DNA from 3 places in the Paraglaciecola psychrophila 170 genome. Region 3 is predicted to be linked to each of the others. Evidence: predicted binding sites of a transcription regulator. Region 3 holds the regulator's gene; each other region holds the start of a gene.

Region 1 (10,251 bases), 1.9 Mb from region 3:
TGGATAGACACCACATCTAGTCGCTGATTACCGCCTTGTAAGCTAGGAACACCTCTGATTAAGGGGCCACTTCTTCTCCCAAGGCTTCTAATTCATCTGCCTGCATAAGTGTGTTATGCAGGCACTGCCTCAAAATAGCCATCACGCATAATTTTAGTGCGAACCAATATATCAGTATAAAACTTATGTGCTCGCTTTAAATTACTGACTTTAATACTGAAGTCATCTATTCCTTTGATGTCAGAGGTAACGGGGTTAACACTTTTAGCGTGCCATTGGTCATGGTATTAAGGCTGATAAATCAAGCTATTCCTATTGTTATACGTGAGCTACCAAGCCCCAATATTTTTCATTTCTTTCCAAGGAGAAATTGGCTCCAATGACTTATTCTTTTGGATAAGCTCAATAGAAATTCCATCTGGCGATTTGATGAACGCCATATGTCCATCTCTTGGCGGGCGGTTAATCGTAACACCCTTGTTCATCAATTCCTGGCACGTGTCATAGATATTGTCGACACGGTAGGCTAGGTGTCCAAAATTACGTCCACCATCAAGATTTTCAGGTTCACCATTTTCAGTTGGCCAGTTGTAAGTAAGCTCAAGTAACGGTGTTTTTAACGTCCGAGAGAGTTCAACATCGCCAGGTGCTGAAAGAAAAATTAAAGAAAACCTTCCCCCTTCATTCTCTATTCTATTTGTTTCGACCATACCAAGTTTGGTACAAAAAAAAGTCCAGTGTTTCCTCAAGGTTTGAAACTCGAAGCATTGTGTGTAGGTATTCCATGGTTATTTCCTATTTAAAGTGAGTCTTCTGTTTGATTCAATGTCGGATAGTCGGTGTAGCCTTTGTGGTCACCACCATAAAATGTTGTTGGGTCAGGTTGATTAAACGGTCCGTTTTGAGCGATACGTTTTGGTAAATCGGGGTTAGCGAGAAACGCACGACCAAATGTTACAGCATCAGCTTTACCAGTAGATATCCACTGTTGGGCTTCTTCGTAAGTAAATTGTCCATTTACTATTAAAGCGCCATCAAACAATGCTCGTATTGAATGCACAATATCGTCTCCTGAGCCAATTAAACCTACTTCATTTCCATGTGAGTTGGGCCTTACAATATGTAAATAAGCTAAACCTTTTCCAGAAAGCGATTTTGCTGCCGCTGTATAAAGTGCCATCGGCTCACTATCGTAACTGCCACCTGCTCCACCAATAGGTGTTAATCGGACACCAATTCTAGATGCGGGAATGACCTGAATAAGTGCGTCAACTACTTCGTTAAGAAGTCTAATACGGTTTTCAATCGACCCACCGTATTCATCCTCACGTTTATTCACAGAGTCGCGCATAAATTGGTCGATAAGGTATCCATTTGCCGCATGAAATTCGATACCATCGAAGCCAGCTTCTTTAGACATCTGAGCCGCATGTTGATAGTCCTTTATCACATTTTTGATATCCGCTTTTGTCATTGACCGAGCTTCAGGGTGAGGTACTGTAGGTCCTTGTGAATGATAGTCACCTACAAAAGCATCCCCGACAGGTGTCCAATTACTTGCAGAGACGGGTTGTCCTCCATCGGGTTGAAATACGTTATGTGATACTGCACCTACATGCCAAAGCTGATTGAAAATGTGCCCACCTGCACCGTGAATTGCATCAGTAACAAGTTTCCAACTGTTTACTTGGTCTTCAGTGAAAATTCCTGGAGTCCATGCATAACCTTGCCCTTGTGAACTTATTTGAGTGGCTTCAGATATAATCAATCCCGCGCTTGCTCGTTGCGTGTAATAGAGCGCATGCAAGGGCGTTTGTGCATGAGAATGAGCAAGTGAGCGCGAACGTGTCAGGGGCGCCATGAAAATACGATTAGGTAAAGAAAGATCGCCGATTTTTACTGGCGTCAGAAGTGTTGCCTCATTAGCAGTTGTATTAAGTTGGGATTTCATTGCTTTTCTATTTATCTAAGATTATTAATTTAATCTATTGTGAGACGCATCTAGGTATTTGTATAATCATGGTTTTAGATAGAAGGCATCCAAAAAATGAATATCAAAAGTAAAGATCTTAACTCCCTTCATTTATTTGCCATTTTATATGAGGAGAGAAGTTTAACACGTGCGTCAGCCAGAATGGCATTAAGTCAGCCAGCTTTGAGTCATAGACTTAATAAACTCAGAGAAGAGTTTGGTGATCCGATGTTTGTAAGGGCATCGAGAGGTTTAACTTTGACGCCATTTGCAAAAAAATATGCAAATCAGATAATGGGGGTTGTATCAAATGTAGAAGCATTTTATCAAACTATGCAACCCCCTGATTTTTTACAACAACGAGACAAGGTAACTATTTACGGAACTGAAATAGTAGAAGCTCTTTTGATGCCATCAGTGCTTAATATTATCGCTAGCGAAGCGCCTAATGTAAAAATCATTATGTTCAATACTAGTGGGCGATTACCTTTGAAGGAGTTAGAAAATGGGACATGTGATATTGCAATTGCAGGCTTCTTTGAAAATATTCCAACTAGCTTCTACCAAGAAAAAATAATGGAATATGAATTTGTTGTGTTAGCCAACAAGCAAAACGAACACATTGGATCAGAGCTCACTCTTGCTGCATTTCTTCAATGTAGGCATGTAATGGTTACTTTGACAGGAGCATTGAATGGGAGCATTGATACTGCTCTGGAGTCTTTAGGTGAAAAGCGAAGGGTGCTTGCTGGCTACTCGAGCTTTCTAGCCCCGCAGATTCTCTTAAGGAAACAGAAAAATATACTGTTTGTTTGTGCAAGGCCTTTGGCAGTATTAGCCGTTCAGAATAACAAAGACCTTATAATATATAATAGTCCTGCAGCATTACCTAAGATTGAATTAATCCAAGTATGGCATGAAAGAACTCATAACGACCAATTACGGAAGTTATTAAGGGAAAACTTAAAAAATATCGCATCGAAAGCCAGTTGGAAATAATTAAACGAATAGTGAGAAATATTCTTATTTATCTAGCATGTAATCTAAGTCTAGAAAACCTAGGTTAAATGATTGTAATATGTCATGAGTAGGATTTGTAAAGATATTATTAATAAGCACAAATAGATAAAACGTCATAATGTCGCCGTTGCTTACTAAAGTGATACGTTGGGCGTTGCGAAAACTATTGATCACCTTCGGGTCTAAGTTCTGGGTTTTTATGATCAAACAAGCATAATGTTGTCGCCGATTAAATCGCTGCTCCACTATCATTATATGGTCAGCTAAACCATAGAGCAAACGTGATAGCACACCATATTTTACCCCAATCAAGAACATAAACTCCCTTACTTCACGACGTGCTTGATGATTTTGTTACTGAAGATAACTCTGTTCGAGTTGAGGTTATATTGATAGATAATTTAGAACTTAAAATATGTGAATTTAAACGTGTGATTACCAAGAGCAAAGACCGTTCAGGTTATCATCCAGCCATCCTGTTAAAACTCACTATCTATGATTATCTCAATCGTATTTAATCTTCTCACCGCTTAGAAAAGAGTCATCGCAACGTTGAACTGATGTGGGTGTTGGGTCGATTAATGCCAGACTTTAAAACGATTGCTCATTTTAGAAAGGAAAATGTCAAAGGCATAGATGCTCTATGTCGTCAGTTTGTAGAGATGGGTTGTCAGATGATTATATTCTATGTTCCACTCTTCGCTATTGATGGAGGCAAGTTTAAGGCGGTCAATAACAAGGACAGTAATGTCAGTCGTAACAGTACTGTATTCGGGAAATACGCTGTTGAACATTTATTCGGTGACCTTAAATGTGGACGAGTGCGACGCTCTGCGTAATGACACGTAAACGTAATTTGTTAACCAAAATGAGTATCGATGTGCTGACATACAACTTGATAAGCGTGATATCGACAATAGGATTGACAGGATTGATATGGGCTATGCTGGGCCAGGGTAGTTATCCTTTTGAATGACGTATAAAGCATTAGAAACAGCCACAATTACCATCCAAAAGTCTATTCAAGCTCTAATCTTCAATCTCAAATAAATATTCAACACATCAACTCCCACGCTAATGATGTGAATGAAGCTACCTTAAATTGGTATTCAAAATAGATTTGTCAGAGCCTAAGTCCATCACTGCCTTTTAAGACTAGACTTTAGTGTCAGTAAAGTGTTTAAAGCTACCCTTCTGATGCGAACTAGTTTGGAATTTTAAAGTTTTAAAGTTTTAAAATTATGATGTTTAGAATTTTAGAGTCATAAGATAGGTGTTTAGTTACAATCTTTAATCTGAATAGCTCACTTTTTGATGGCATCACCTATGCCTGTGAATAACAATTTGCAGCGTTTAGTTGCGTTATCAGCAGGTTGACTGAAGAAAATAAAGTCGCCACACAGTGACGATTTTTTCAGTGTCAGGGGGCCGGTGTACTATGAGCTAGCTAGATGCCAACCATAGTTTGTGAAAATGCAACACCCCAAATTCATTACTTTAAAAATACTAAAATACAGCCCCATTTTGAGGCTATTTTGATCTGAGCTGACTCTCTAGATACTTGCTTTGAGGCGTTCAGCAACATCTGTTTTTTCCCAAGGAAATTCTTCTCTGCCAAAGTGTCCGTATGCTGCGGTGGCTTGATAGATGGGTCGCTCTAAGTCGAGCATTTTGAGTAGTCCGTAGGGTCTAAGTTCGAAGTTGTCACGAACCAACTTAACCAATAATGCATCTGAAACTTTTCCTGTGCCAAAGGTATCAATATTGATGGATGTTGGCTCTGCTACACCGATGGCGTAAGACAACTGGATTTCGCATCTGTCGGCTAATCCAGCTGCGACTATATTTTTTGCAACGTAACGTCCAGCATATGCCGCTGATCTATCCACTTTTGAAGGATCTTTGCCAGAAAATGCGCCACCGCCATGTCTTGCCATACCGCCGTAGGTATCAACAATTATTTTACGACCGGTCAAGCCACAGTCGCCCATGGGGCCGCCAATAACAAACCGACCTGTGGGGTTAATAAAATATTTGGTTTTGTTGCTAAGCCATTTTTCAGGTAATACTGGCTTAATAATTTCTTCCATCACGGCTTCACGAAGATCTGCGGTGCTGATGCTTTCATCATGTTGAGTTGACAACACCACCGCATCAATAGCCACGGGTTGATTATTTTCGTAGATAAAAGTGACTTGGCTTTTGGCATCAGGCCTCAACCAGTTTAAGGTACCGTTTTTACGTAACTCAGACTGACGTTTTACCAAGCGGTGAGAATAGGTAATCGGTGCAGGCATCAACACATCTGTTTCATTACTGGCATAACCAAACATTAAACCTTGGTCCCCTGCACCTTGCTCTTCTGGTGAGGTGCGGTCTACGCCTTGATTAATATCAGGTGATTGTTTACCAATGGCATTTAATACTGCGCATGAGTCTGCATCAAATCCCATATCTGAATGCACATATCCGATTTCTCTAACTGTTTTGCGGGTAATTTCTTCTATATCTACCCATGCCGAGGTTGTAACTTCGCCACCTACTAACACCATACCTGTTTTGACAAAGGTCTCACAGGCCACTCTTGCCTTAGGATCTTGGGTTAAAATGGCATCTAAAACTGCATCAGAAATTTGATCTGCAATTTTATCAGGGTGTCCTTCAGATACAGATTCAGAAGTAAATAAATGTGAGGTCATAAAAGCACCTTATGTCAGAGTCGTTGTACGAATTAATACGTATATTTTAACTATTCAAGTACAAAATACCAGTCTTTACTTCTAGACGTCCGAACGTCTATGAATTTTATTCTGCTAAGGTGTAAACAAAAGTCATATGAAAATACTCATTCATAGAGTATTTAAGATTGCAGTTACATGCTGGCTAATACAAAATGTATAGCTAACTAAGGTGTCTTTAGCGAACAGTTACGGATACCCATAATTATTGGATCAGTCAGGAGACCACATGTCGTCATCACGTCGAGAACTCGCCAACGCCATTCGCGCCCTTAGTATGGATGCCGTTCAACAAGCTAACTCCGGTCACCCAGGTGCACCCATGGGTATGGCTGACATCGCGCAAGTGTTGTGGGCAGATCATATGCAACATAATCCAAGCAACCCAGATTGGGCCAACAGAGATAGATTTGTATTATCTAATGGCCACGGTTCGATGTTGATTTATTCTCTTTTACATCTGACTGGTTATGCATTACCGATTGAAGAGTTAAGAAATTTCCGTCAATTGCATTCAAAAACGCCAGGTCACCCTGAATATGGTTACGCACCGGGTATTGAAACTACCACTGGACCTTTGGGACAAGGGTTAAGTAACGCAGTGGGCATGGCGATTGCTGAAAAAACCTTAGCCGCACAGTTTAATCAGCCAAATTTTGATGTAGTTGATCATTTCACCTACTGCTTCTTAGGTGATGGCTGTTTGATGGAAGGTATTTCTCACGAAGTATGTTCTTTAGCAGGTACATTAGGTTTAGGTAAGTTAGTCGCATTTTGGGATGACAACGGTATCTCAATTGATGGTCATGTTGAAGGTTGGTTTACTGATAACACTCCTGCTCGTTTTGAAGCCTATGGCTGGCATGTCATTGCCGACGTAGACGGACACGACTCTCAAGCTATTGCTGATGCGATTGCCGCTGCTAAAGCTGAAACGTCTAAGCCAACACTCATTTGCTGTAAAACTATTATAGGTTTTGGCTCACCGAATAAATCGGGCAGTCACGACTCTCACGGCGCACCTTTAGGTGTAGAAGAAATCAAAGCTGCGCGCGAATTCCTTAACTGGCCTTACGCCCCTTTCGAAATTCCTGAAGATATTTATGCCGGTTGGGATGCAAAAGCGTCGGGTGCTGCAAAAGAACAAGCTTGGAATGATAAATTTACTGGATACCAACAAGCACATCCAGCATTAGCTGCAGAGTTAACGCGACGTTTAGCCGGTGACCTACCCGCTGATTTTTCTGAAAAAGCGGATGCCTTCATTCAGCAATCACAAGACAAAGCTGAAAATGTAGCTAGCCGCAAGGCTTCACAAAATTCAATTGAGACCTTTGCTACATTGTTACCTGAAGTGTTAGGTGGTTCAGCTGATTTAGCTGGCTCAAACCTTACTATTTGGTCTGGCACCAAAGGCATTTCAGCCGATGATGCTAGCGGCAACTACATATATTATGGTGTGCGAGAGTTTGGTATGAGTGGCATCATGAATGGAATTGGGCTGCACGGTGGATTCCGTCCATTCGGCGCTACCTTCTTAATGTTTATGGAATATGCACGCAACGCAGTGCGTATGGCGTCATTGATGGGTATTCCAAATATCTTTGTGTATACCCATGATTCTATTGGTCAAGGTGAAGATGGACCTACTCATCAACCTATCGAGCAAATAGCTAACTTACGCCTTACTCCAAACTTAGCTACATGGCGTCCTTGTGATGGTGCAGAAACTGCGGTTGCATGGAAATCAGCGCTAGAACGTAAAGATGGCCCATCTGCATTAATCTTTAGTCGTCAAGGTTTGCCTGCGCAACCACGAAATGCTGAGCAACTTGCCAATGTTGCTAAAGGTGGTTATGTATTGAAAGAGTGTGCAGGTACCCCTGATGTTATCTTAATGGCTACTGGCTCTGAAGTAGGCATCACGGTTGAAGCCGGGGAGCAATTATCTGCTGCGGGTATGGCAGTGCGCGTTGTGTCTATGCCAAGTACCTCCGTTTTTGATAAACAAGACGCTGACTACCGCGAGTCGGTATTACCTAAAGTTGTGACTAAACGTGTTGCGGTCGAAGCGGCCCATGTCGATTTTTGGTATAAATATGTTGGATTGGGTGGCGCTGTTGTGGGCATGTCCACCTTCGGTGAATCTGCACCGGGTGCTGCATTGCTGAAGTACTTCGGTATCACCACAGAAGCAGTAGTGAAGGCCGCTAAAGGCTTAAACTAAAAACTTCTTTCATAACAAAGGCGCTTTTTAGCGCCTTTGTTATGAAGTATTGCTCATTAGAAAAAGTGTCAGATGGGATGGCTCATCTTGAATCAAATTAAAGAGTGTTATGTTACGAATTGCAATTAATGGTTTTGGTCGTATAGGCCGTAACGTTGTCAGAGCTTTATATGAAAGTGGCCGCAATAGTGACATTCAAATTGTGGCGATCAATGAGATAGCCGAGCCAAAAGGCATTGCACACTTGCTCAAGTACGACACGTCCCATGGGCGCTTTGGTTTTTCTGTCGATTTACAAGCAAAACGTTTGATTGTTGCAGGTGATGAAATTCTGCTGTTGCAGCATGAAAACATTGCTGATCTTCCTTGGGATCAGCTTGATATTGATTTGGTGCTCGAATGTTCTGGTGTACATAATGATAGAGCATCTGGCCAAGCGCATTTAGATCAAGGTGCTAAAAAGGTGTTGTTTTCGCAACCTTGCGGCTCAGATATGGATGCCACCGTCATTTATGGGATCAACGATCATCAATTAAAAGCTGACGACTTAATCGTATCCAGTGGCTCCTGCACTACCAATTGCATTGTGCCGGTGATCCAAGTGTTAGATAACGCTTTCAACGTGCTAAGCGGAACGATTACTACTATTCATTCCTCGATGCACGACCAACAAGTGATTGATGCATACCATACAGATTTGCGGCTTACTCGAGCAGCCAGTCAATCGATTATTCCTGTCGATACCAAGTTGGCGATAGGAATAGAGCGGATATTACCTAAATTTGCTGGTAAGTTTGAAGCTATAGCGGTGCGAGTACCCACTATCAATGTTACAGCTATGGATTTAAGTGTCACTTTAGAAAAACATGTGTGTATTGATGAAGTGAATCAAGCGTTAAAACAAGCCCGAGTAGGGCGCTTAGAGGGGATTTTAGACTACACTGAAGAACCTTTAGTGTCGGTTGATTTTAATCACGATCCTCATTCTTGTATAGTAGATGGTAGTCAAACACGTGTTAGTCACAAACAACTAGCTAAAACTTTAGTCTGGTGTGACAACGAATGGGGTTTTGCTAATAGAATGATTGATAATGCTATTGCCATGTTCAGCATCCAATAAAGCAAGTTAAGCAAAGTAACGAAGTATTATTTACAAGGTAAATTATGTCCATATTGAAGATGACCGAGCTTGATTTAGCCGGTAAAAGAGTATTAATTCGTCAAGATTTAAACGTGCCGGTAAAAGATGGCGTAGTGACCTCTGATGCGCGTATTCGAGCTTCACTACCGACTATCAAGGCTGCTTTAAAACAAGGTGCTAAAGTGATGATTATGTCGCATCTAGGTCGCCCTACAGAGGGTGAAACTGCAGCGGAACTTTCATTATTACCGGTAGTAAATTATCTAAAAGAAAAAACTGATCTGAACGTACGCCTATCGACAGACTATTTAGATGGTGTAGATGTTAAGGACGGTGAAGTAGTGGTCTTAGAAAACGTGCGATTTAATGTTGGCGAAAGTAAAGACGATGAAACCTTAGCTAAAAAATATGCGGCTTTGTGCGATATTTATGTAATGGATGCATTTGGCACTGCCCATCGAGCTCAGGCTTCTACTCACAGTGTTGGGGTATTTGCGCCAGTTGCATGTGGTGGCCCTTTACTTGTAGGTGAACTTGATGCTTTGGGTAAAGCACTACATAATCCAAAACGTCCATTGGTGGCAATAGTCGGCGGTTCAAAAGTATCAACAAAGTTAACGGTATTAGATGCCTTATCTAAAATTGCTGATCAGTTAATAGTCGGTGGTGGCATTTCAAATACCTTTATTGCTGCCCGAGGCTATAATGTAGGCCGCTCGTTACATGAGGCGAACTTAATCCCAGAAGCGAAGCGTTTAATGGACTCCTTAGATATCCCAGAAACGGTGGATGTGCGCGTCGGCAAACATTTTAATGAGTCAGAGCCTGCGGTGATAAAAGATGTCAGCGAAGTGCAAGATGACGAAGAAATCATGGACTATGGCCCACAAACAGCTGAAAACGTGGCTGCAATTTTAAAAGGTGCTAAAACTATTCTATGGAATGGTCCTTGTGGTGTTTTTGAATTTGATAATTTCGCTAAAGGTACTGAAGTGGTAGCGCGAGCTATTGCTGCTAGCGATGCGTTTTCAATAGCGGGTGGCGGTGATACGTTAGCGGCGATTGATAAATGGAATTTAAGTGACCAGATTTCATATATTTCTACTGGGGGTGGTGCTTTCCTTGAATTTGTTGAAGGTAAAGAGCTACCTGC
Region 2 (10,251 bases), 1.5 Mb from region 3:
GTATTGCCCGAAATCCCGAGGGGTTTTTGCTTATGCTAAACTACTGAGTCACTTACAAAAATTGGAAATAAAAAGATGAGTGGTAATCCCTTCGCTAACGAAGATGTGATGGAAGATTACATGTCAGCCTTGTTGACAGATGAAACTATTGTTGATGATGTTAAACGTCAGTCTGTTGAGCAGTTGTTTAAGACTGAACCAGTTCCAAGAACCGAGCCTTTTATACAACCAGCAGCAGAGCCTGTTGAAACCACTCCAGTGATTGCTAAAGTTCTGGAACCTCAGGTCGAAAAAAGGCTAGTGGCAGTAAATACACCGAGCAAAGTCGTTAAACCTATTATTCCTGAAGGGGAGTTTCAGGTGTTATTATTTGAGGTTGCAGGCATGACATTGGCTGTACCGTTGACGGAGTTAGGTGGGATACACCAGATTGAGAGTGTCAATCCCCTGTTTGGTAAACCTGCTTGGTTTAAAGGCGTTTTGTTGCACCGTGATGAAAAGTATAATGTAGTCGATACCGCCAAATGGATAATGCCAGAAAAATCTTCGGATAAGTTAGCTGGAACAACAGAATATAAATATCTTATAGTGTTAGGTGAAAGTGGTTGGGGATTAGGCTGTGAAAAGTTAGTTGCCACTGAAACTTTGACACCAGATGAAGTGAAATGGCGAAATGTTGAAGGTAGTCGCTCATGGTTATCTGGCATGATTAAAAAGAAAATGTGTGCCTTGATGAATGTTAAGCAGTTGATTAACATGTTGAAGCAAGGTTTAAGCAGTAACGATTAGCCTATTTTGGGCCGGAGCAATGGGAATGAGTGACGACAGAAATTCAAGTAATACAGTAGCCGCAAACGGTGATGAAGTGTTGCAGTGGGTTACCTATAAATTAGGTGAAGAGACATACGGTATAAATGTTATGCAGGTACAAGAAGTTCTGCGTCATACCGAAATAGCTCCAGTACCAGGCGCTCCAGATTATGTTTTGGGGATTATTAATTTAAGGGGTAACGTTGTCACCGTCATCGATACGCGATCACGCTTTGGGTTACCTTCGTCGGATATTTCAGATAATACTCGTATAGTAATCATTGAGTCTGATGAACAAGTAGTCGGTATTTTGGTCGACAGTGTCGCAGAAGTCGTATATCTACGGTCTTCAGAAATAGACAGTGCACCGAATGTGGGTACTGAAGGAAGTGCCAAGTTTATTCAGGGCGTTAGCAACAGAGATGGGCAATTACTTATCTTAGTTGACTTAAATAAATTACTGAATGACGAAGAGTGGACCGAAATTACCAATATCTAAGCATGATACTTAGTTCACACGTTTCACTACGGCGAAGTATTCCTGCTTACGTTATAGTGTTCCGTGTCTTATAGTCCTTTTAGAGATAATTATGAGTTTTACATTATTACTAAGCTTAATAGCATTGATTGTCTCTATAGCTTGTTTGACTTTATTGATTGTACTGTTTAAACGTTATAAAAATCAGCTTGAAACTATCGTAGCTCAAAGCAACATGCTCTCTGTACAAAGTAAAAAAGTGACTCACCTTAGTGAAGAAATACATGAAATCCGTAGTGGAAATTATGGTGTGATTAGTCGCGTCAAAGATCTGGTTCAGCAAGTCGATAATTTACAGTCAACTCAGCAAAACTTCGTCGAACAAGACTCGCAAAGTCGCTTTTACAGCAAGGGTGCAAAACTTATTCATGAAGGTGCTAGCCTTGAGGATTTGATGCGTGAATGCGATATGCCCGCGGCAGAGGCTGAACTTCTCTTTAATCTACACAATAATCAAAGATAAATTCCCATAACTTTAAATGTGTCCAATATTAGTCTTGTTGATTAGTTCAGATTCCATATTTTTGCGATTTGGCAGATTCAAGTTTGAAGTGCATAACCTCTAAGCAGCTATAGCCACCATGTGTTCAGCCATTAGTTTGGCTGGCGTTTTATAATTTGGTTTCTTTCTTGGTCTGTTATTGAGATTGACTATTACATCTTGAACGGCTGATTGCGATACCTTTTTAAAGTCTGTTGATTTCGGCCAATATTGTCGTAATAGACCATTGGTATTTTCATTCAAGCCTCGTTGCCACGAACAATAAGGGTCTGCAAAATACACATCACATTTCAAACTTTCAGTCATCTGTTCACGGTACGCAAACTCTTTACCATTATCCGCTGTAATCGTGAGTACAGCGCTTTTAAACGGCGCTAACAAGGCGATGGTGGCTGCTGTGACTGTTTTTGCTGACTTGTCATCTACACGTCTCGAAACGGTAAAACTCGTTTTGCGCTCTACAATCGTGACCAGTGCGCCACTGTGACCTTTGCCAATAACGAGGTCAATTTCCCAATCACCCATTCTACTTTTATCATCAACAACGTGTGGACGCTCATCGATACTTATACGGTTCTTAATAAACTCTCTGCCAGCTTGTTTATCCTTACTACGTGATTGATAAGCTTTACCTTTCCTACGTAAATGTTGGAATAAATAACCACTATTTTTTGTCAGACCAAATGTGCTGATAAATAGTTTCATAACTAATGTCGATGCTCTGGTCCTCCCTAAGCCACCCAGACACCTGCTCTGGACTCCATTTCGTAGTAAGTTTGACTCAATTAATGCAATGAGTGCTGTTGTCAATTTAATGGCTTTACAGCGACTAATCGGCGTGTGTCTGTCGATGTTTGAGCTTGCTTAAAACGATAGCCTCGTTTGCCTGTATTACGGGAAAACTCCCTGCTAATGGTTGATTGACTAACCTTTAGTTGTTTGGATATTTTATTTTGGCTCATTCCTGTTTTACTTAAAGCATAAATCTGGCATCGTTGTTCATAGGTCAGTTGTTTATATGTTTTCAATGTTGCATCTCTTGCCGGAGAAAAAGCGATTAGCATATATTCAGCTGACCGTCTTTTCTACCCGTTCAAGTTATGCACTTATTATTTGAATCCAAGTTTTGATTTAATTAGAAAAATGCATTTTACGAGCTCTTTGACCTGTCTAAGACTAATTTTTACATTTTTATATTTTTTCATTTAGACGTCTAGACGTAAAGATGTTGACTTTTTTAGTGTATTAAGCCAAGTTTGTTGACAACATTTCCAGTCTTAGATCCTATATGCCGATTAGAATTCCAAGTAACTTGCCTGCACAAAATGTGCTCGACAAAGAAAAAATCTTTGTTATGGATACCCAGAGAGCCGCGACACAAGATATTAGACCTATGGAAGTGGGTATCTTGAATCTAATGCCGAATAAAATGGAAACTGAAGAGCAATTTTTACGTCTACTCTCGAATACACCTTTGCAAATTAATATTGATTTAATTCGTATTGATAACCAAGCACCTAAAAATACGCCCGCGGCACATATGGATAATTTTTATGTAGAGTTTGATGATGTGGTCAATAAAAAATATGACGGGTTAATTGTGACTGGTGCACCGCTCGCGCACCTTGCCTATCAAGATGTAAAATATTGGGAAAAGATGACGGTTATTATGGATTGGGCCCGTCGAAATGTGCAGTCTACTTTATTCTCATGTTGGGCGGCTCATGCAGCCATTTATCATTATTTTGGTAAAAACAGGCAACTTCGGGAGCATAAGTTGAGTGGTGTTTATCGGCATTTTGTGCAAAATGAGCATGATGAATTATTGAGAGGTTTTGATCCTGCTTTTAATGCACCACAATCACGATTTGGTGAAATAAGCATGGCAGACTTCGCTTCTATACCTGGACTGAATGTATTGGCTAAGTCAGATGAGGGTGGTGCTTATATAATTGCTTCTGAAGATAAACGTTTAGTGTTTGTTACTGGGCATCCTGAGTATGATTCTGAGAGTTTAAAACAAGAATACCAAAGAGATTTATTAACTAATGGTCAACCGCAAATCCCAGTAAACTACTTTATTGATGATGATCCCACTAAAGAGCCTATGGTCAGTTGGCGAGCTCATGGCAGTTTATTGTTTACTAATTGGTTAAATTATTATGTTTACCAAAATACCCCTTATGACTTGGCTCAACTTTCTGAGTAAAAAAGTGTATTTATATAGCGAAGTAAAGAAGAGGAATGACATTGAGTCAGCGAATTGTCCCAAAACAACTTGAAGTGCAACTGATAGAAGCAGCAAGTAAGCGTATTTTGTTACTTGATGGTGCCATGGGCACAATGATCCAAGAATATAAATTTGAAGAAGCAGATTACCGCGGTGAACGATTTGCTGAATGGCATTCTGATGTCAAAGGTAATAACGATTTATTAGTACTGAGTCAGCCCCAGATCATCTACGACATTCACTGCGCTTACCTTGAGGCGGGAGCCGACATTATTGAAACTAATACCTTCAATGCCACTTCTATTTCGATGGCCGATTATAATATGCAGGGGTTGGCAAAAGAGATAAATGTCGAGGCGACAAAATTAGCCAGAAAAGCGGCAGACAAATTTACTGGACAAACACCTGACAAACCTAGATTTGTAGCAGGTGTGTTAGGGCCTACTAGTCGCACAGCCTCTATTTCACCTGATGTAAACGACCCCGCTAAACGTAATATTACTTTTGATGAGTTGGTTGAAGCTTATATTGAATCGACCCACGGACTGATTGAAGGTGGTGCAGATTTGATTATGGTGGAAACCATTTTTGATACCTTGAATGCTAAAGCTGCGGTGTTTGCGATACAAACAGTTTTCGACCAGTTGGGTTATAAGTTACCAATAATGATTTCAGGCACCATTACCGACGCTTCTGGTCGAACATTGTCTGGTCAAACGGCCGAAGCTTTCTATTATTCGATGAATCATGTAGAGCCGTTTTCTTTTGGCCTAAACTGTGCATTGGGCCCTGACTTATTGCGTCAATATGTGGATGAAATATCTCAGATAGCTGAATGTTTTGTTTCCGCACATCCGAATGCAGGTTTACCTAATGAGTTTGGTGAATATGACATGCAAAGTGACGAAATGGCTGCGCACATTAAAGAGTGGGCAGAGGCGGGATTATTAAACATTGTGGGTGGATGTTGCGGCAGTACACCAAAACATATTGCGGCCTTGGCTGATGCGGTAAAAGATTACGCGCCTCGAAAAATAGTAAAACGAGAGGTGAAAATGCGCCTGTCTGGTTTAGAACCTTTTGTCCATTAGGCGGTTGTGATGAGTGAAAATGAAGTAGATATTGAGCAACCCATTCTTGTCGTCGCGAAGACCTCAGCGAATTTTATCAATGTGGGTGAACGAACCAACGTTACCGGCTCTGCGATGTTTAAGCGTTTGATCCTAGACGATGATTATGAAAAAGCCTTAGATGTTGCTCGTCAGCAAGTCGAAAACGGTGCACAGATCATAGATATCAATATGGATGAAGCCATGTTGGACTCTGAAGCAGCCATGACACGATTTTTGAACCTGATTGCTTCGGAACCTGATATTTCTCGGGTGCCTATCATGATTGATTCATCCAAATGGACGGTTATTGAGGCAGGTTTAAAGTGTGTGCAAGGTAAAGCCATTGTTAACTCTATTAGCTTAAAGGAAGGTGAAGAAATCTTTCTGCATCAAGCTAAGCTGTTAAAGCGTTATGGTGCTGCCACAGTAGTGATGGCATTTGACGAGAAAGGTCAGGCTGATACTGAAGATCGTAAATTCGAGATATGTGAACGTAGTTATAAACTACTCACTGAAAAAATCGGCTTTCCGCCACAAGATATTATCTTTGACCCAAATATTTTTGCAGTAGCCACAGGGATTGAAGAGCATAACAATTATGCTGTCGATTTTATTAATGCAACTCGGCGTATCCGTCAAAATTTGCCCCATGCTCACGTATCAGGCGGCTTATCCAACGTATCTTTTTCTTTTCGTGGCAATAATCCTGTGCGCGAAGCGATGCATTCGGTATTTTTATATCATGCTATTAAAGCCGGTATGGATATGGGCATTGTGAATGCCGGACAACTCGAAGTGTACGACCAAATCCCCCCAGAGCTGAAAGAAGCTGTGGAGGACGTGATCCTCAATCGTCATGATCAAGCCACGGATAATCTTTTAGAACTAGCACCCAAATATCAAGGTGACGGTAAGGTTTTGGTCAAAGATAACCTTGAATGGCGTGAATTTCCCGTAAATAAACGTCTTGAGCACGCTTTGATTCGGGGTATCATGGACTTTATAGAGGAAGATACCGAAGCGGCTCGCCTTGCAGCAGAAAAACCATTACATGTCATTGAAGGGCCATTGATGGATGGCATGAATGTAGTTGGGGATTTGTTTGGTGAGGGAAAAATGTTTTTGCCGCAAGTGGTTAAATCTGCCCGCGTGATGAAAAAGGCAGTTTCTTATCTTAATCCCTATATCGAACTTGAAAAGGACAAAGGTAGCAGTAACGGAAAAATTTTGTTGGCCACAGTAAAAGGTGACGTTCACGATATAGGCAAAAACATTGTGGGCGTTGTGTTGCAATGTAATAATTTTGAGATCATAGACCTTGGGGTGATGGTGCCTTGTGCAAAACTATTGCAAGTGGCCAAAGATGAAAATGTCGATATGATTGGCCTATCCGGGCTGATTACACCCTCTCTTGATGAAATGGTCTACGTGGCCAAAGAAATGCAACGGCTAAATTTTGACTTGCCCTTATTAATTGGTGGTGCCACCACGTCTAAAGCGCATACCGCAGTAAAAATTGAGCAACATTATCAACACCCAGTGGTTTATGTGCCTAATGCTAGTCGCGCAGTGGGAGTGTGCCAAAAACTGATCACTGCCGAAAATCGAGCTATATACGCAGAAGAACTAAAACTCGATTACGAAAAAGTACGCGAACAACACGCTAAGAAAAAGCCGCGCACTCGCCCCGTAACGTTAGAGCAAGCCCGTGCCAATGGTTTTAATTTTGATTGGGATAATTATCAGCCACCTGTCCCCAATATGTTGGGGGTGACGGCAGTAAGTGTTGGACTGGCAGAGTTAGTTGATTACATAGATTGGACGCCCTTTTTCCTAACGTGGTCTTTAGCGGGAAAGTATCCGCGCATTTTACAGGACGAAGTAGTTGGCAAAGAGGCACAGATTTTATTTGCTGATGCCCAGGATATGCTAAAAATATTATGTGATAACCCCAAGCTCAAAGCGAGTGGCGTTATTGGCATTTTCCCCGCTAATCGAGTGCATGATGATATTGAAATCTATGCTGATGAAAGTCGCAGTGAAGTGGTTCACATTGCTCACCATCTTCGTCAACAAACCGAAAAGCCTAAAGGGGCAAACAATTGCTTAAGTGATTTTGTTGCACCTAAATCTTCTGGTAAAGCGGATTACCTTGGTGCATTCGCTGTGACTGCAGGTACTTGGGAAGATGGCTTTGCCAAAGAATATGAAGATGACGGTGATGATTATAATTCCATCATGGTTAAATCCCTTGCGGATAGATTTGCAGAAGCTTTTGCCGAATATCTACATAAAAAAGTGCGCAAAGAGATATGGGGTTATGTCCCCGATGAAACGTTGTCAAACGAAGATCTTATTCGTGAAAAATATCAAGGTATACGACCAGCCCCTGGTTACGCTGCTTGCCCTGAACATACCGAAAAACAGTTGATTTGGGATTTGTTGGACACGGAGAAAAACACCGGTATGAAATTGACAGAAAGTTTCGCCATGTGGCCTGGCGCCGCGGTATCTGGATTCTACTTCTCGCATCCAGGATGTCGTTATTTTGCAGTGGCACAAATACAAGACGATCAATTACTCGATTATGCTGCTCGCAAGAGTTGGGACAGGCTAGAAGCTGAAAAGTGGTTGGGGCCTAACCTTCAATAGAATAATAAAAAAGTGGATTGCTAATAACATGTTCGATAAACCTTTCAGCCAAGCGTGCGAAAATAATAAAGAACCTATTTTAGAAGTATTGAAAAGGGTTTTGGTTGATAAAACCAACCTCTTAGAGATTGGTTCTGGGACCGGTCAGCATGCCGCGTATTTTGCCCCTAGGCTCAGACATTTAGAATGGCATACTAGCGATATGCCTGATAAACACCTTGGTATTGCAGCGTGGTTAGAAGAGGTAAAGGTTAATAATTTGCATGAACCCCTGTCATTCACTATCGGCGCTACCAGCGCCTGGCCACTAACCAATACTGATGCCGTGTACACAGCTAATACCACACATATTATGCAACCATTAGAGTCACAACTTATGATGCAATTAGTGGCCAATAATTTACCTATTGATGGGATGTTTTGCCAATACGGCCCCTATAATTTTCAAGGGCAATATAGCAGTGAGTCTAATCAATCCTTCGATCAACATTTAAGCGAGCAAGGTTGTGGTGGTATTCGTGATATTGATGAACTGACTCTTTGGGCTATACCTCTGGTTCTCATTGAGACAATCCCAATGCCAGCCAATAACTATATGTTAGTCTGGCAAAAACAGTAATTGGCGTCCGATGCATTAAACTTAGCTCACTTACAATTCTGATCGTTTAAAGGGTAAAAGTTTTTCAGCATTATTCTTGTATTCTTCTATTTGAGTGTTTTCTTGTTCTATAAATCGTTCAACGGCTTCGTGGAATGCCAACTCTTTAAGTGAGTGGTTTGAGTAACAGTAAATAGGTTCAAAGCCTCTCAATATCTTATGTTCTCCTTGAGTACCTGGATTAAATTTAGCGATGTTTCTTTCAATGCAAAATTCGATACCCTGGTAGTAACAACACTCAAAATGTAAGTTGTCAATATCCTCTAAAGCACCCCAGTAGCGGCCACAAAGTTGGTTCTGATCAAATACAAATAGTGCGCTGGCAATAGGTTGGTTATCTTTTAATGCGATCACCAGCATTAAATTGTGATGCAAGTCTCTAAAAATTTGTTGAAAAAAGGCTTCAGTCAAATATCCATCATGGCCACTGCGTTTTAAATAGGTTTGTTTGTAACAATCATAAAAAAAATGCATTTTTTCTGAAGTCAAATCTTCGCCATGCAAGCGAACCACTTTTATTCCTTGTGTAGTAACTTTAAGGCGCTCTTTCTTAACACTTTTTCTTTTACGTGAATTAAAATACGTCAAATAATCTTCAAAAGAAGAATATTGACGATTGAACCACTGAAATTGCACCGCGTGACGTTGAACTTGGCTATGCTCATGCAGTAACTGACTCATATCTTGTTCCACAAATAACCAGTGCATCGAAGACATACCGTACACAGCTAATTGAGCCATAATTTCCTTGCATAAGACGGGTAACAGTTGTTGTTTATCTACCTTAATGTCGAGCATTAACCTAGCACCAGTCACTGGAGTAAAAGGTATTGCAGTCACTAATTTAGGATAATAGTTAACACCGTATTGTCGGTAAGTGTTTGCCCATGCAAAATCAAATACATATTCTCCGTAACTATGGTTTTTTTTATATAAGGGTAATATGCCAACAGGCTCGGAATTTTGATAAATTAATAAATGAAATGGTTGCCATCCCGACTTTCCTCCAACCGATCCCGAGGTTTCTAGGGCGTGCAGAAAAGAATACTGGCAAAATGGACTATTGCCATTGGCTAAATCATCCCAGACTGTTTGACCGATTTTTTCAATTGAGGTGTTAAATTTGAATGTGTATTTTGAGTTTGATAATGACAATTTAGGGTCTAACCTTTTGCTAAGTTTACTTGACTAATATGGCAGAGAACGATGTTAAAATCATTAAATATACCGTCACGAGGTTATTTTCTTAGCGCGAGCGAAGTCAACATGAATTGCTTGAGATGCTATTGCAACGTCAATTATTGCCCTATCTGTACATTGATACATTTAATCAGAATAATCTGCAAAGTAATAAAAGGTTTTCAGAATCTTTGAACCGCGGTCGGTTGAATAAAGGTATTGGCGAATCAAGAGTATGTAATGAATTACAAAAATATCAAATCTCTGCAGTAATAGTGGCTTCAGCAATGCGTGAACTGAGTATCGATGAGTTTGAATTAGCTATCAAAGTATTTTAAAGAGCAACAAAAACAGCAACTATTTTTTATATTATCGTGGTTTTATACATGAACAAATTAGCTATGCGATTGAATCATCTAAGATTAACGCTACTTAGTGCTAACACTAACCTTAACAAAAGTTCACTAAACTGATATCTTTGGCGACATAAGCATTACTTATGCCGCTTTTGGGCATTTTTTAACTCCAATAATTATTAATATTTCAGGATTGTAAATGAGTAAAACAACC
Region 3 (10,251 bases):
TATGGCAAATAGCATAACTCAGTTCACTACGATTAAGCGTGTAAAAATGGAATTTTCTGACGCCTTCTTTAGCTAATACTTTGACCATATCCATAGCGATGTTAGCCCCCATCAAATTACGTGTAGTTTGATCGTCTTTATCTAAACCATCGTACATTTTATGTAGCCACTGTGGCACATGTACGTTGGTAAAACCGGCGAAACGTTGCAACGTTTGGTAATTGGTCACAGGCAATATTCCTGGCACGATATCTAAATCAATCCCTGCTGCCGCGGCGCGATCACGAAACCTTAAAAACACTTCAGCATCAAAGAAAAACTGGCTGATCGCTTCAGTCGCACCAGCGTCAGCTTTACGCTTTAAATTAAGTAAATCGAATTGGCTATTTGGCGCTTCTGGGTGTTTCTCAGGATAAGCGGCGACGGCAATTTCGAAGTCTGCCACCTCTTTTAACAATGCTACTAAATCAGATGCGTAAGACTGAGGCTTTTCAACACCTTCAGGTAGATCACCACGCAATGCGACGATCTTTCTGATCCCACTTTGCCAATAGTCCTTGGCAATCTCAATGAGTTCTTCACGGGTTGCATCCACACAGGTCAAATGGGGCACAGCTTGAATACCTGTCTCAGCTTGAATACGTTTCACCACATCATGGGTTCTGTCTCGTTCACCACTATTCGCACCATAGGTCACTGACATATAAGACGGTTTTAGCGGCGCTAAACGCTCTACCGATTTCCACAACGTTTGTTCCATTGATTCGGTTTTAGGTGGAAAAAATTCAAACGATACATCAATCCCTTTCACCTCTGATAATGATTGATTTAATGCATCTATCCCTTGTGCGTAAGACGCCATGGGTAACTCCAAATTATTTAGCCGTTTAGACGTCTAAAATAAACTTTGAACGTAAAGCCGTCAAGATGTTTAGCAGTCTATCATTGACCTTTTGCCCGTATTGTTTAGAATTTCAATGCATAAGAAAGACAAAAGATTGAAAAATGGCAAATTTAACAAAATGGAACGGTGAATATATTCATCCTTACGCAGAACATGGTAAAAAAAGTGAGATGGTGAAAAAGGTCACAGTATCGATACCACTCAAAGTATTAAAAGTACTCACCGACGAGCGTACTCGTCGTCAGGTGAATAATTTACGGCATGCAACTAATTCTGAATTATTATGTGAAGCATTTTTACATGCTTTTACAGGTCAACCCTTGCCAGATGATGAAGATTTAGGGAAAGACAACACCCAGCTTATCCCCAAAGAAGTCAGAAAACTGATGATGGAGATGAACTTATCAAAAGAAAAAGATGAAGATGAAGACTGAATATTAAAAAGTAGACTCTAAAACAGCAAATTTCATTCACAAACTGAGATTTACGACTCTACCTCTATCTTAAACATAATCATATTTCCCTCCTTTTTCTAAGGCCGCTTGATAAGCAGGTCTTCCATGGAATTTATTAACGAACTTATTAATATTTGGGAAGGTTTTAGTATTGCCTCGTGCCACTGCAGCCTCAAGTGGAAAACTCATTTGTATATCTGCACCTGATAGTTCTGCACCTGCAAACCAAGCGTTATGCTCTAAGTGACTTTCAATGAAATCCATGTTTTTGGCAATAATCGGTCCGTAATAGGCTGCCATTAATTTATCCACAATCTTATTGGCAATTATTTTAACAAAGAATGGTTTGGCATTTGTTCTGACTCGATCCAGCACTAGCTTAGCTACTAAAGGCGGCATTAGCGTGCCTTCAGCAAAATGCAGCCAGTATGTATATTGCCTATGTACCTCAGTACCTCGTTGCGGATCAGTTAACTGCCCTGCAACTCCCTTTTTATAATAAGTCCCGATTAAATATTCAATTATGGCACCTGATTCAGCCACCGTGATATCACCATCGGTAATTATCGGGGATTTACCTAGAGGGTGGATTAATGTCAGGGTATTAGGTGCTAGATTGGTTTCACTGTCTCTATGATAAAGCTTTACATCATATTCTAGTTCAAGTTCTTCTAGCAGCCACAATATACGTTGCGAACGGGAGTTGTTTAAATGGTGGAGTACAATCATCGAGCCTTCCTTAATAACAAATCATGCACTTGTATACGCCTATACATTGTCTAAGACCACTTTAATAGAAAAATTTGCATATATGTGTAAAATTTATTAATACTCTTTTCTAGAGTCTCAAACCTACCCGAACACCTGCATCTATCACTTGCTGTTTTATCCATTGCCACAATTGCGGGTTAGCCTTTTCGATAGAGGCATTTTTAAGTAATATTTGGCTGACAGAAACATTGTGGTCAATCCAGCTTTGGCAGCCGTTATGTAAGTTTTGTATCACAGGCATTAATCTATCAATAGCCTTGGAGAATTGAGCTTCTGGGGTTTGAGCTTGTTCAAATTCGATCCACAGTTTGAGAAAAGATGTTGCTTGTTCTGTGGGCAAAATAGCAAAAATTCTTTGCGCCGATACCAATTCATTTTCATAGTCATCGTGATTAGCATCGTAAGCGAATTTATCACCCGTATCGATTTCAACGATGTCATGCAACAACAACATAGTCACCACTGTGAGTGGGTCTGGATTTTGAGCTGCATAAGGTAAAAGAGTTAAAGCTAGTAAAGCAATTTGCCAGCTATGTTCAGCGCTATTTTCATAACGTGTGAAGCCAACGGGCTTAATTTTACGCTCAACATTTTTTAATTTTTCTATTTCAACTATAAACTGGGTAATAGCTTGAAAATTTTCAGTCATTTATTACTCGCTAAGCTAAGGGCGGTGATCATATTTTGGTGTATTGTGACTACACTTCGTTTATTTGCCTGCTGGATCTAAACTCGCATAATATGCAGATAGATTAGCAATATCGGTATCACTTAAGCCGGCAGCCATAGGCGACATCACCATGTTTTTGCGGTCTCCATCACGAAAAGCTTTAATTTGTAAAACCAGATACTGCTCTTTTTGCCCAGCTAAGTTAGGATACATAGGGATCATAGAAATGCCTTTGTTGCCATGACACGCAGCACAAGTCGCAGATTTAGATTTACCTGCTGCAACATCTGCTGCAAACACAGGTTGTGAAAGTAGCCCACCAGCAGCGAAAAGTATTATTAATATATTATTCCGAATTTTTTTCATGTTTGAACCTTAGCGTTATACCCAAATGCATGAGTGGTAAATTAGTGTTATCAAATGAGCGTACATATGAAGTTAGACTTCTCTTATGCTGAAGAACTTACTGCACTGGGTAGTGAAGTCAAGCCAATTAAGTTGATAAATTCACGCTTAGCCGTTTTTAATCATAGTCTTGCGACAGAATTAAACCTCCCGAGTGAATGGCAACACGAGAATCATTTATTCAAAGCTTTATTCATTGAAAACGGCACATTAAATCGCAATTCTATGGCACAAAAATATGGCGGACATCAATTTGGACACTGGAACCCAGAACTAAGCGATGGACGTGGACTCTTATTGGCAGAAACCATAGATGACCAAAACAACGATGGGATTTACATCTCAAAGGAGCAGGACCCACTCCCTATTCAAGATTTGCTGACGGGCGAGCGGTATTACGTTCGACGATAAGGGAATACTTAGCCAGTGAAGCATTACATTATTTGGGCATTCCTACTTCACGGGCATTATGCTTAATTGTCAGTGATGAACCTGTATATCGTGAAAAACAAGAGCATGCTGCCAAGATGATCCGTGCCTGCCAGAGTCACCTGCGTTTTGGACACTTCGAGTACTTTTATCACAGTAAACAACCTAAAAAACTACAAAGCTTATTTGATTATTGTTTTAAATATCACTTAACCGAGTGTGCCCAAGCAGAATCCCCCTATTTAGCCATGCTTCAAAAAATTGTGCATGACACAGCCCTGTTAATTGCAAAATGGCAAGCTTTTGGCTTTAATCATGGTGTAATGAATACCGATAATATGTCTATTCATGGCATTACTTTCGATTATGGCCCCTATGCATTTCTAGATAATTTCGAGCCTGGTTTTAACTGTAATCACTCCGATCCTCAAGGCCGGCATTCCTTCGATAGCCAACCGGGAATAGGGCAGTGGAACTTAAATGCATTAGCACAGACATTCACTCCACATCTAGAAATAGAACAAATAAATCAAGCCCTTAGAAATTATAAGCCAACATTGCTAAAAGAGTATTCAACACTAATGCATAATAAACTAGGTCTTTTGCCTGGGGCATTATACGGCGATGCTAACTCACATATCATCAACACTTGGTTAGATATTTTGGCGGTAGAAAAAAAGGACTACTCTGAAACGTTTAGGCAGCTGTGTGAGTTTGATACCCTCGGGGACAATCAAAATTTGCGTAATCAATTTATTAATCGTGAAAGATTTGATGAGTGGGCTAAACATTATATTTTAGCCTTAACGGAGCAAGGTATGAACCCAACACAAAAACAATCGCAAATGCGCCAACACAACCCACATATTGTGCTGCGTAATTATTTGGCTCAGGAAGTGATTGACCGGGCAGAAAAAGTGATTTTAAGATGTTTCACCAGTTTATTGGGACGCTGAAAAAACCATACGAAAATATTCAGAAGTACCAAAAGTTTTCTGTCCCCTCACCCCGTTCGGGGAAAAATTTAGAAATATCTTATAGTAATTAGACATATTATCTTTGTATTAGCTAAGATTTTTTTAAAAGTAGTGGTATTAATATTCAATATACGCCAACGTATATGATGCTCATATCTTCAGGACAGCCATGAAATCACTCTACTCAATTGGTTTAATGTTATGTTTATTAAGTGCTCTTTGGCACTCAAAAAACATTGCATCAGAGCAAGTAGTGATATCACAACACAACTCCCATATAAATTTACTTAGTCAAATTGACTGGTTGATCAAAGAAAAAAGTATGCAGTTGTCAGACATTCAAAATTTACAAGATTGGCAAACTAGCTATATTCCCAATCAAGTAAGCCAAGATAAAAGCTTGTGGGGGAGGTTCAACATTGTGTTTGATTATCCAGAAGAGGAACAGTATTTTTTGACGGTTGGCAACCCTCAACTGGATTATGTAGATGTTTTTTTACTGGATGAAAAAGACCGTATCTTAGGTTCTTATTTAATGGGTGGTAATCGAGATTATTCTAAACGTCCTTTCAAACACAGATTATTTATTACCCCAATCAGTGCAGATCAACAAACGGTAACAGTTTTTTTAAGAGTTAACGACGATGGCCCATTGGTTTTCCCTGTAGACCTAGACAAGCAGTCATCATTGGTCGAAAGAGAACAATTACTGTTAGCAATCATTGGTTTTATTAGTGGTGGCCTTGCTTTACTGGCTTGTTATTTTTTGATTACTTATATCTTTATGCGCAGCCCCGTACGTTTTTGGTTTGCCCTTTCTAGTGCCGCATTTTTATTGTTGTTTTTAAATACTAAAGGCGTGTTGGGTCAAATCACCGGGATCACTGCCTACATATCTAATCTCAGCTGTGCATTGCTTGGATTGTTGTTATTAACGTCAGCAAAAGTTACTTTTGCAATATTAGAAAAAGTCCCAACAGTCTGGCGCTATGCTTTATATAGCTTTGGATTTATTACTCTGGGTATGGCTTTTTTCTCAAATAGCGCACAGCAAATCACGTTTTCAGCGCTAATGTCGGCTCTATCAGGATCACTTATCGGTATACTCGCATTTTTCTATCATAAACCCGATAAAAAAATAGCTAACTTGGTTTGTTTGTTGGGGCTAGCCTTTATCGCCATAAGTGGCTTTGTCCAGGTAACGTTATTTCTATCTGGCATGCCATTAACGCAAAAAGCCTCTTTGATTTTTACGGTGTTAATCATGATAGGCATTATGTTAATCGCACTCGCTATTGAAGCGCATGAGCGGGTATTAACATACCGTCACAACATACAACAACAGTTAGCAATTAAAGATTTACAACACTTTTACGACTTATTCAGAAATTCCGCTGAAGGCTTATATACTTCCAGTCTGGACGGTCGACTCATCACTGTTAATCCTGCCATGTGCAGCCTGTTTGGTTATGCAGACGAGACTGAGATGTTAAGGGAAGTAAGTAATGCCGATCAGTTTTATGCCAACCCTCAAGATCGCGCAATCATGCTGGGAGAGATACATAAGGGCGGTAAAGTCATTGGCAAAGAAATAAAAGGTGTGCGTAAAGATGGCAGTGAATTTTGGTTTTCAATCTCAGGGCAAATTAAGCAAGAACACGAGAAACAGTACCTGTTTGGTTCCATTTCAGATGTAACTGAGCGAAAGCAATCAAATATTAGTTTGGAATATTTGGCGACACACGATTCACTCACGGGGGTCTACAATAGACGTGAATTTGAACGTCAACTGCAAAATGGTTTACTTAAAGCGCAAAATCAAAACAGTGATTTAACATTACTTTACATGGACTTAGACCAATTTAAGGTAGTTAACGACACCTGCGGACACAAAGCGGGCGACTTGTTAATCAAACAACTATCACAAAAACTTGATGCGGTAGTGATGGAAAAAGGTATTTTGGCAAGACTCGGCGGTGATGAATTTGGTGTATTGCTTGAAGGCGATAATGCACAAATGGCTTACTTACTGGCCAACAAATTACTCAATGCAGTGCAAGAATTTCGTTTCATATGGGAAAATCGAATCTTCACTTTAGGTATCAGTATTGGCCAAGTGCCTTGGCAACCGAATATTTATTCGCCAGAGCAATTATTAAGCATGGCTGATTCAGCCTGTTATTTAGCCAAAGAGCGTGGCCGTAACCAAATACATACTTATTCAGCTGAAGATGAACACATGCAGCGCTATGAGTCTGAAATGTCTTGGGTGTCACATATTAATCATGCTCTGGAAAATGATAGCTTTGAGCTGTATTACCAGCATTATCAAGCGCTGAGTCGACGTGCAGAAGGACATCACTATGAAATATTACTTAGAATGCGCGATCAGGAAGGCAAGATTGTCTCTCCCAGCACTTTTTTACCCGCTGCGGAACGTTATAATCTCACTGCACAAATAGACCGTTGGGTAGTTGAGAATTACTTTCGCTGGTTGGCGGATAACCCCCAGCATAATGCTGAACTAAGTCGAGTAAGTATTAATTTAAGTGGTCATTCATTAGCAGATAAAGAGCTTAAACTATTTGTTTTGAATGCTTTTGAAAAGTACAAAGTCCCTTACAAAAAAGTATGTTTCGAAATTACTGAAAGCATGGCCATTTTAAAGATGGATGAAACCTTAGAGTTTATTAATACCTTCCACAAATTGGGCTGCTTATTTGCTCTAGATGATTTTGGTAGTGGATTTTCTTCTTATGGCTATTTAAAAAACCTGCCCGTTGATCAAGTCAAAATAGATGGTAGTTTTGTAAAAGACATACTGGTTGACCCTGTAGATATGGCTATGGTTAACTCAATTAAAGATGTGGCTAAAGCAATGGGAATGGAGACCGTGGCCGAGTTTGTTGAATCAACTGAAATAATGGTGGAGTTAGGTAAAATGGGTGTTGATTTTGCCCAAGGGTATGGCGTTGCTAAACCTCATGCACTGGCTGACTTTACTCAGCATAGATAAATGAAAGCTATTGTAAAAGATTGAATCATGCCCATATAGTGAAACATATTATAAATAACGCGCACACAAACACTAGTGTTTGTGTGCTAGTAAATGGGCAAATCGCCTGCAACTTCCCTTTAATTAAGTACGTTTTACAAAATATGAAGCCTAAATTAGACCAATATCAATATGTTAGTTCGGCCAAGTTACCCACTCACTGGGGTAAATTTTACATCCATGGTTTTATTGATAATAAGCTAGCGCAAGAACATGTCGCTCTTTCATACGGAGAATGGGACCCAGACGATGTGGTACTTATTCGTATTCATTCCGAGTGTTTGACCGGTGATGCATTGTTCAGTTCGCGCTGTGATTGTGGTGCTCAACTTGAAAAAGCGTTAGAAAATATTGTTCAGCAAGGCAAAGGAGTATTGTTGTATTTGCGTCAGGAAGGCAGGGGCATAGGTTTGCTCAACAAAATTCGTGCTTATCAATTACAAGATGAAGGTATGGATACTGTCGAAGCAAATGAGCACTTGGGCTTTGATGCTGATATTAGGGATTATGGTATTTGTAAATTGATGTTAGATAAATTGAATATTAAAAACGTCAACCTCATGACTAACAACCCTAAGAAAAGTTTAGCCCTAACTAATATGGGCATTAACGTGGCGCAACGCACTCCTATTGATCACGGAATAACCGATGATAATCGAAATTACATTCGTACTAAAACGGAAAAGTTAGGTCATCAGTTCGATAAACATCTTCTCAAATAATGCCCCGTCAGTGAATATTCAGCCATGGTTAAGGCTGACAGTCGTATAACTCAATCTACCGTCTTAAATGTTGCCTACACCTTTGGGTACACTGGATTTTCGATTACGGAAGGAAAGGGTTATGCGAAATCAAACCAAGTACCTATATATCTATTTATACGTTGTATGCTTATTAGTAGGCAATGTCCTGCAGCTTGCTCAAGCGCAAGAAAAAGTCAGTTCAGAAATATCTGAAGCTGCGATACTTGATCAAGCACAACTCGATCAAATGTTAGCGCCAATTGCCCTTTATCCTGACACTTTACTGTCACATATTTTAGTCGCATCAACCTACCCTTTAGAAGTGATCCAAGCCGCTCGTTGGCGCGCAGTTAATACAGACCTAGATGAGCAACAAGCTTTAAATGCAGTGGAAGATAAAGGCTGGGATCCTAGTGTCCAAGCCTTGGTGCCGTTTAATGACTTATTACAGAAGCTCAGTGAAGACTTGGACTGGTTACAATCTTTAGGTAGTGCGTTCTTAGTGAATGAACAGCAGATATTAACAAGTGTCCAAAATTTACGTCAAAAAGCCTATGAGCAAGGTAACTTGACTGCTAATGACTATGTCAATATACAACAAGAACAAGGTGAAATAGTCATAGAAACCGTGCGTAAAGAAGTAGTCTATGTACCCTACTATGATACGCGCGTTGTTTATGGAAATTGGTGGTGGCAAGACCATCAGCCATACTATTGGCACAGACCCAGTCACAGCATTTTTAATGCTGGTTTGTATTGGAGCACAGGGGTTTACATTCGCCCCAGTTTTTATTTTGGTGGCTTTCATTGGCGTAATCGTCATGTAGTCGCTAACTATCACTACCGCAGTCATTCAGACAGATACTGGTCAAATAATCACAATAATCGTCAAGTGGTTCGAGTTAAAGAATACCCTCGCTGGAACCATAACCAACAACATAGACGGGGTGCACAATATCGAGTTAACGGTCAACGTATTGTGCGTAACATTAGTGGTGGCAGTAAAAATAAAGTTTACCATCAGATTGATAAACAAAGAGTTTTGAACATTAACAGCTATTCGAATAAACAGAGTAAAAACACTGCTAAACGTTTCAAACAAGCCCTAAGTAAGCAACAGTCTGTTGATCATACAAAAACGCTTAGGTCGAATAAACAGTCGAGAAACAAACAACGGGGTTTAATTCAAAAACAAGCTCAAAAACAAAGTCAAAGTGGAAGCCAACAGAGGCAAAAGCAAAGCAATCATTATCGACCTAAAAAAACAGATAGGGCAGATACACCGAAAATGAACATCGGAAAATCACAAAGATCCCCATCGTTAGAAGTGCGAAACAACAAAGTAAGGCACTTTACAGCCGACCCTCAAAATAAAACCCGTACTTACATATCGAAAAACAACAGCAGTCCTAAAAGTAGTAACGATCGGGCTAGTTCACATAAGCAAAACAAGTCCAGACCAATAAAAGTTTCGCGTCAAAATAAGATTAAACAAAGATAACTCACTGTTGAAAACAATAATCTGCTCACGTTATTATTCTTAAAGTATAAAATAATAATGTGAGTTTTTTTGAGAATACAAATAGATGACTTAGCCCACCCCAAGGTAGCAGTGCTGTTGCAACAACATTTAGACGATATGTATGCCACCCCGCCAGCAGAAAGTGTACATGCATTGGATTTAGAAACGCTTCGTAAACCGGATATCACGTTCTGGACAGCTTGGCAGCAACAAGAGCTATTAGGCTGTGGAGCATTGAAAAGCCTAAGCACTCAACATGCTGAAATTAAATCCATGCGCACCGACCGAAAGTATTTACGTAAAGGGGTCGCCGCTCGGAC

Evidence for each region. The regulator MetJ, encoded in region 3, represses methionine synthesis genes. The targets are predictions, from matches to a motif close to TAGACGTCTAGACGTCTA.
Region 1: the regulator MetJ is predicted to act here: its motif matches at 5,774-5,791, upstream of metK (methionine adenosyltransferase).
Region 2: the regulator MetJ is predicted to act here: its motif matches at 3,057-3,074, upstream of C427_RS15265 (homoserine O-succinyltransferase).

The regions. Positions count from the first base shown of each region.
Region 1 covers NC_020514.1:1,409,241-1,419,491, forward strand. The annotation lists partial or broken gene C427_RS06100 (VOC family protein) at 330-786, opposite strand; gene C427_RS06105 (alkene reductase) at 800-1,951, opposite strand; gene C427_RS06110 (LysR family transcriptional regulator) at 2,048-2,971, shown strand; gene C427_RS06115 (hypothetical protein) at 2,996-3,304, opposite strand; partial or broken gene C427_RS28750 (IS5/IS1182 family transposase) at 3,541-3,831, shown strand; gene metK (methionine adenosyltransferase) at 4,546-5,691, opposite strand; gene tkt (transketolase) at 5,960-7,957, shown strand; gene epd (erythrose-4-phosphate dehydrogenase) at 8,067-9,077, shown strand; gene C427_RS06145 (phosphoglycerate kinase) at 9,122-10,251, shown strand, end outside.
Region 2 covers NC_020514.1:3,487,020-3,497,270, reverse strand. The annotation lists gene C427_RS15295 (ParA family protein) at 1-79, shown strand, start outside; gene C427_RS15290 (chemotaxis protein CheW) at 76-789, shown strand; gene C427_RS15285 (chemotaxis protein CheW) at 815-1,309, shown strand; gene C427_RS15280 (DUF2802 domain-containing protein) at 1,401-1,811, shown strand; partial or broken gene C427_RS15275 (IS30 family transposase) at 1,911-2,878, opposite strand; gene C427_RS15265 (homoserine O-succinyltransferase) at 3,139-4,059, shown strand; gene C427_RS15260 (homocysteine S-methyltransferase family protein) at 4,101-5,171, shown strand; gene metH (methionine synthase) at 5,181-7,844, shown strand; gene C427_RS15250 (DUF938 domain-containing protein) at 7,873-8,463, shown strand; gene C427_RS15245 (GNAT family N-acetyltransferase) at 8,494-9,657, opposite strand; gene C427_RS15240 (regulatory protein RecX) at 9,789-10,019, shown strand; partial or broken gene alaS (alanine--tRNA ligase) at 10,237-10,251, shown strand, end outside.
Region 3 covers NC_020514.1:4,941,408-4,951,658, forward strand. The annotation lists gene metF (methylenetetrahydrofolate reductase) at 1-862, opposite strand, end outside; gene metJ (met regulon transcriptional regulator MetJ) at 1,006-1,338, shown strand; gene C427_RS21705 (glutathione S-transferase) at 1,408-2,088, opposite strand; gene C427_RS21710 (HD domain-containing protein) at 2,198-2,779, opposite strand; gene C427_RS21715 (c-type cytochrome) at 2,840-3,166, opposite strand; partial or broken gene C427_RS21720 (protein adenylyltransferase SelO) at 3,233-4,682, shown strand; gene C427_RS21725 (EAL domain-containing protein) at 4,781-7,627, shown strand; gene ribA (GTP cyclohydrolase II) at 7,771-8,388, shown strand; gene C427_RS21735 (DUF3300 domain-containing protein) at 8,510-9,910, shown strand; gene C427_RS21740 (GNAT family N-acetyltransferase) at 9,980-10,251, shown strand, end outside.